Regions from separate parts of the Rhizobium sp. BK661 genome, predicted to be linked through region 3. Evidence: predicted binding sites of a transcription regulator. Region 3 holds the regulator's gene; each other region holds the start of a gene.
The links. Region 3 encodes PhoB, which activates phosphate uptake and scavenging genes when phosphate is short. Its sites were predicted from a motif close to TGTCATNNANCTGTCAT; they were not measured.
Positions count from the first base shown of each region.

Region 1 (2,267 bases), 290 kb from region 3:
AACGCCACGGAGGAAGCTGCTGTCGTATGGTCCGACTCGGCTTACGCCGTCAAAGGCTGCAATCAGTGGCGCCACATCTGGAAGAACAACGGCTGGAAGAAGATAAGTGCCAACGCGAAGGCCCGGAGCCGAACCATCGCAAATCCGGATCTCTGGAAAGCGATCGACGGCCAGCTGTCTCGCAATCGCCTGCTGACCATCGCCTGGTGCAAGGGCCATTCGGGCCTTGCCGGCAACGAGCGCGCGGATGAGCTTGCCGAGCGCGGCCGCCTGTCGTTGCGTGGCAAAGGTACCCGGTGAACGGTTGACTCAGGCTGGTCCGGCCGCGGCGGTGCGGTTTCCGGTAGGGGCTGCCGGCGCGTAACTTGCCGCGATCAACTGTTGGCTTCGGCCCTCACGCCCACGGGTTCTTCGCCAGCTGCCATTCACCGTTCTCATCGGGCTCGACGCGCTTGTTGCCGCGGTAGAAGATCGGCAGTCCGGTCTTCTTGTCCATCGAGAAGCGGCTGGGCGTGAACTTCTCGTCCTCGTGTCCGCGGGTGGCGAGAGCGAGTGCCTCTTTGAACTTGCCGCCTTTGCACAGGCTTTTGAAGAGTGTCTGATCCATCGCTTTGCTCCACTATCGTCGGGTCCCGGATTGCCTGCCATCGACTGGCGGTCCGGTCAACCGTCAACGGCGACAGGCCGGGGGTTGAAATCGCGAGGCGAGACGCCGACCAGCAGGCCCTTGTCTGCAGGCAAGCCGGCGGGTTTCGTTATCCACCAAAGCCTCGATTATGACAGTCCTTACACAAAACTGACATTGGAGCTTCATGAACCGGGACTAATGCACTGCCCCATATCGCACCTGGACTATGAGGAAGAGCATGATGTTCGAACTGAAGAATGTCACCCGCCGTTTCGGAACCAAGACTGCCGTCGATTCCGTGACGCTCGATATTCCTCAGGGACAGATGGTCGGCATCATCGGCCGCTCGGGCGCGGGCAAGTCCACGCTGCTGCGTATGATCAACCGCCTGCAGGAGCCGACGTCAGGCTCGATCCATTTCGCAGGCGTCGAAGTCTCGCGTCTGCGTGGCCATGCACTGCGCAATTGGCAGCGCGACTGTGCGATGATCTTCCAGCAGTTCAATCTCGTGCCGCGTCTCGACGTGCTGACGAACGTCATGCTCGGCCGCCTCAACCACCGCTCGACGACAATGAGCCTGCTCGGCGTCTTCAGCCGCGAAGAGCGCATTCACGCCATTGCCGCCCTCGAGCGTCTTGGCATCGAGCAGACGGCGCTGCAGATGGCCGGCACCTTGTCGGGTGGCCAGCAGCAGCGCGTCGCCATTGCCCGCGCCCTGATGCAGAACCCGAAGATGCTGCTCGCCGATGAGCCGATCGCCTCGCTCGATCCGCTGAACGCCAAGATCGTCATGGATGCACTCCGCGACATCAACGAGCGTGAAGGCATCACCGTCGTCACCAACCTGCATACGCTCGACACCGCGCGCAATTACTGCGAGCGCATCGTCGGCATGTCGGCCGGTCGCGTCGTCTTCGATGGCAAGCCGTCCGAACTGACGGCGGAAGCCGTCAAGCAGATCTACGGCACCGACAAGAACGGCGCCGGCATCGACGAAACGATGACGTCGACCTCGATCAACATTCCCGCGGCCGCAGCCGCGCAACAATCCGCCGGCTTGCAACCGCTGGCGCTGGCCGGTCTCTGAGAGGGGCGGCCTCGATCGTAAGCCTGCGTTATGGGCACACTTCTTCTTAAACAGAATTGCCGGAGACCCCGGTCAATCAGGAGAGAACCATGTTGAAGAAAGCACTTTTTGCCGCCACGGCGCTGTTTGCGCTCGCTGGCGTTTCGCATGCTGCCGACCTCAAGGAATTCCGCGTCGGTATCCTCGGCGGCGAAAACGAAGCCGACCGTCTTCGCAACTACGCCTGCCTTGCCGACCACCTGAAGCAGGAGTTCGGCTTCGAGAAGGTTTCGCTCTTCCCGGCTGCCGACTATGACGGCGTTATCCAGGGTCTCCTCGGCGGCACGCTCGACTTCGCAGAACTCGGTGCTTCCGGTTACGCAGCCGTCCACATCAAGGATCCGAAGGCTGTAACCCCGATCCTGACGACGCAGCAGGAAGACGGCTCGACCGGCTACTACTCGATCGGTCTCGCTCTGAAGTCGGCCGGCATCAAGGACATCAAGGACGCCAAGGGCAAGAAGCTCGGCTACGCCGATCCGGACTCCACGTCTGGTTACCTGATCCCGCTGA
Region 1 is NZ_JANTYT010000001.1:277,875-280,141, forward strand. It holds gene FHX16_RS01345 (ribonuclease H) at 1-300, shown strand, start outside; gene FHX16_RS01350 (hypothetical protein) at 395-607, opposite strand; gene phnC (phosphonate ABC transporter ATP-binding protein) at 870-1,715, shown strand; gene phnD (phosphonate ABC transporter substrate-binding protein) at 1,805-2,267, shown strand, end outside.
Region 1: the regulator PhoB is predicted to act here: its motif matches at 798-814, upstream of phnC (phosphonate ABC transporter ATP-binding protein).

Region 2 (2,267 bases), on a different contig from region 3:
GAGCAGCGGGATATCGCTTGCAAGCGACGTGTAGGCAGTCGAGGTGAACAGACCGACAATACGCAGTTCGCCCGTCACATTGCCGTCGGCGTCGAAGCGCTTGACCCCCACATAGTCCATGTAGGCGCGGCGATGGACGATCGACTTCACATTGGCCTTGGTCACGATCAGGAAGTCCGGGCCATCCAGGAATGCCAGGATTTCCGGGGTCGTCGTCACCGCATCCTTGCCGGTGCGCAGAACGAGAACGTCGGGGTTCGACAGGATGCCAAGACCCGTGCCCTTGTCGCGTTCGACCTTCGCGCTCGCGCCCTTGCCGGAGTAGACATACTCCCGCATGCCGAGGAAGGTGAAATTTGCGTCGCGGAGCCAGGTCAGGAAGGCAAGCGCTTCGTCCCGTTCAGTCTTCCGCCGGCTGGCATTGTAGGCGGAAAGCTCATCGATCACCGTTCCAAGCTTATCCAGCATGGGTCTCCAGTCGGATACCGTTACCCGCACTTGCTCGACCACCGTTTTCACTCGCTTGACAAGCTCAGCGGCCTGGGCCGCTGTCAGGGGCGCAAGATGTAGCTGGATGTGACTGACGCGATTGGCCGGCTCGCTCGGGAGATCAGCGGAGTAAAGTTCGGGAGCCTTGCCGGGCTCCATCACCAGGATCGGATGCACGGCCATGTAAAGGTCGCGATAGCTGCTGGTAACCTCGCCCATCACCGATTCATACAGGAACGGCATGTTGCGGTCGGTCACCGAGAGAATGGATACCGCAACACCGCCCGGCTCCACGTCGGCAATCGTATCGATGGTGATACGTGCCGAGTTGCTGCCCCAGGCAGCCAGTTCCTTGGCCGAATGAACGGCGGAAAGCGCCAACATCTCCGGTGTGTATTGCTCCAGGTCATCGCCGCTGGCACGCCCAAAGAGGATATCAGGATCGAGATAGGTTTCCCCGGTTGCAGCCGCGATTTTGGTCGCGCTTTCAAGCTGTTTTTCTCGTTTCGGATTGTTTCGACCAGCCATCGCAGATACTCCCTCATCTCCTCGATTTGGCGCAAAGTAGCAGAAGATTTGACGAAAGAATCTCTAAATGAGCGCTTTCTGAGGCAGCTTTCATGCGTTTTTGGCCACCGCAACGCAAATTTTCGAAAGATTTTGCTTCGTCGTAGATATGTGGAAATTTCCCGAGCCGACGTTTTCATGTCTCTATGAAGAGCGGTTGACAGTGAAGCAGCAAAAAGGGGATCAACGGGTGTCGAAAGCTGAGTGGAGCATCATGTCGGAAAGTGCTGCAGGAACTGTCATCGTCATCTCCAGCCATGTTGTGCGTGGTTCTGTCGGAAATCGCGCGGCGGTCTTTGCGCTGGAGACCCTCGGCCACCAGGTCTGGGCGCTGCCGACGATCGTGCTCCCCTGGCATCCCGGCCATGGTCGGTCAACGCGGCTGACATTTACCGAAGCAGATTTTGACGCGGCGATTGAGGATCTCATCCGCGCGCCGTGGATCGGCGAAGTGAAGGCCGTTCTTTCGGGCTATTTCGGCAATGCGGCGCAGGCACGCTCGGTTGCCCGGCTCGTGACTGCTTTGCGCGAACGAAAGCCTGAATTGTTTTATGTCTGCGATCCGGTGATGGGGGACCTGGGTGGGCTCTATGTGCCGCAGGCAACGGCGGAGGCGATCAGGGATCATCTGATACCCCTCGCGTCGCTTGCGACGCCCAATCGCTATGAGCTTGCTTGGCTCGTTGGCGCCTCGCTGGATGACAATACGGCGATCATGGATGCCGCGCTGTCGCTGGGGCCGTCTCGCATGCTGGTAACGTCAGCCGTGCCGATGATGGCAGGCGGCACGGGGAACCTCTATCTTTCGGGGCGCCACGCGCTGTTGGCGGAACATCGCCTTATCGACAAGCCGCCGAATGGTCTTGGCGATCTCCTTGCGGCCCTGTTTCTATCGCGGCTTCTCTCCGGCATGGAGGACGAAAAGGCGCTCCAGCTTGCAACGGCAAGCGTCTATGAGGTGCTTGCTCGCGCTGTGAAGCGGGGCAGCGATGAACTGACGCTTGCGAGCGACTCCTCGAGCCTGACAACGCCGATGGCAATGGTTCAGATGAGGCGCCTGCTGCATCCGGCCCAAAGGCGCAAGGGCTAGCGGCTATCGTGCGGTGCGATATTGATCTTGTATTGCGCAGGCTGTAATCGAAGATCATGCAGCATTTTCCAAGCACCCTTCTAGACGGTTATCGCAACTTTATGAACGGGCGTTATGCGGA
Region 2 is NZ_JANTYT010000002.1:433,729-435,995, reverse strand. It holds gene FHX16_RS08410 (NAD-glutamate dehydrogenase) at 1-1,017, opposite strand, end outside; gene pdxY (pyridoxal kinase PdxY) at 1,271-2,146, shown strand; gene FHX16_RS08400 (carbonic anhydrase) at 2,203-2,267, shown strand, end outside.
Region 2: the regulator PhoB is predicted to act here: its motif matches at 1,203-1,219, upstream of FHX16_RS08410 (NAD-glutamate dehydrogenase).

Region 3 (2,267 bases):
CTGACCTTGAGCGCGTCGGCGATCTTGGCAAGAACACCGCCAAGCGCGTTATCGCCGTGCAGAGCGCCGGCGTCCCGCGCAAGCTTGCCCGCGGCCTTGAGCACCTCTCCGAACTGGCGCTCGTCCAGCTCAAGGAAGTCCTCGATGTCTATACGAGCCGCGCTGCCGACAAGGCAAAGTCGATCCGTGAGCGCGACGAGGAAATCGACGCGATGTACACCTCGCTGTTCCGCGAGATGCTCACCTACATGATGGAAGATCCGCGCAACATCACCAGCTGCACACATCTTCTGTTCTGCGCCAAGAACATCGAGCGTATCGGCGACCACGCCACCAACATTGCCGAGACAATCTACTACATGGCCACCGGTGCTCAGCCGGAAGGCGAACGTCCGAAGGACGATACCGCCAACACCGTCGGCGCTGTCACCGAATAATCCTTCCGCGACCGCGCCCCCAGGAGACCGAAACGAATGATTCCAAAAGTAGCAGTCGTTGAAGACGAGGAAGCACTGAGCGTGCTTCTCCGTTATAACCTTGAGGCTGAAGGTTTCGAGGTCGATACCATCCTGCGCGGCGACGAGGCCGAGATCCGGTTGCAGGAACGGACCCCGGACATCCTGATCCTCGATTGGATGCTGCCTGGCGTATCCGGCATCGAACTCTGCCGCCGCCTGCGTATGCGGCCGGAGACCGAGCGCCTGCCGATCATCATGCTGACGGCCCGCGGCGAGGAAAGCGAACGCGTTCGCGGCCTCTCCACCGGTGCCGACGATTACGTCGTCAAGCCGTTTTCGACGCCGGAGCTCGTTGCTCGCGTCAAGGCGATGCTTCGCCGCGCCAAACCGGAAGTGCTCTCCACGCTCCTGAAGTGCGGCGATATCGAGCTCGACCGCGAGACGCATCGCGTTCATCGCAAGAGCCGCGAAGTTCGCCTTGGTCCGACCGAGTTCCGGCTCCTCGAATTCCTCATGGCGTCCCCTGGCCGCGTCTTCTCGCGCTCGCAATTGCTCGATGGCGTCTGGGGTCATGACATCTATGTCGACGAACGCACCGTCGACGTCCATGTTGGTCGTCTGCGCAAGGCGCTGAACTTCTCCAACATGCAGGACGTCATCCGCACCGTTCGCGGCGCCGGATATTCAATGGAAGCCTAGGCTTTCCCCGGAAAGCCTGCGCGACTTTCATAAAATTTCACAAATGAAAAACGGGCCCGCGAGGGCCCGTTTTCTTTGGTCCTTATCCGGCTTCCGGGTCAAGCGACCCGGTTGGCGGCCTTACGGCGCTCGTTTACCGGCTGATAGGCCATGCGTTGATGGTACGTGCAATATGGGGAGTTGTCCGGGGACTCGCAGCCGCAGAAGTGGAAGTCGTCCTTCAGCGGATCGCCGACCGGCCACTTGCAGGTGCGTTCGGTCAGCTCCGTCAGGCCCAGGCGACGCGAAATCGGAACGACCACGTTTGCGGCCGGACGATAACGGACTTCCTCGATCGCATCGATCTCGATTTCTTCCTTGAGCATCGTCGCGCCCTGCTGGCGAGTGACGGTGCGCGTGGCGACGCGAGATGCATAGTTCGGAGCGCGCGGTGCGGATGTCGTGCGCTTGGGTGTCCGGACGGTCGTCGTCGAGCCTCCGGCCTTGGCACGGCCGGGCAAACTCAAACGGTGGACTTTGCCGATGACGGCATTACGGCTTACACCGCCAAGTTGTGCTGCAATCTGGCTGGCGCTCAGGCCTTCGGACCAAAGCTTCTTCAGTTTTTCAACGCGCTCGTCTGTCCAGTTCATGCCCCTGTCTCCGCCTTATTAGCGTTGGTGTAGGCAGAATCCTTCACCGTTGCCCCGGACGTATCCGAGGCAAGAAACGCTTGCTCGATTTTGGTGACTAGTTCCGCCGCATGCAGTCTAGTAATTGAGTTTTAACCTAGTGTGAGGCTGACTCCGTGACAAGAGTCGGTTGAATCCCGGCGAATCGAATTTGGAGTTTTCCCCAACTTGCTGGACGGCAGAGTCATTTCTGCAACATTAGTTGTTGATAGGTCGGACGCCTCGGGATGGCAGCTTGACGCATGCAGCAAAAGCTCAGTTTTGTTGACATTGCAGTGCGAAAAGTAAATAGTGCTGCTCGCCGCCGAAAGGCGGCATTTTTAATTTTCAGGCCCGCCTTCCTTAGCCGGAGTCCGGCCGCTGATGATCAATGACAGGAGATCGCGCTATGGCTGAAGCCGCGCTTTACGATACCTACTCTCGTGCCCCCTTGCGGTTC
Region 3 is NZ_JANTYT010000001.1:571,396-573,662, forward strand. It holds gene phoU (phosphate signaling complex protein PhoU) at 1-437, shown strand, start outside; gene phoB (phosphate regulon transcriptional regulator PhoB) at 474-1,157, shown strand; gene FHX16_RS02780 (GcrA family cell cycle regulator) at 1,256-1,789, opposite strand; gene FHX16_RS02785 (aspartate aminotransferase family protein) at 2,217-2,267, shown strand, end outside.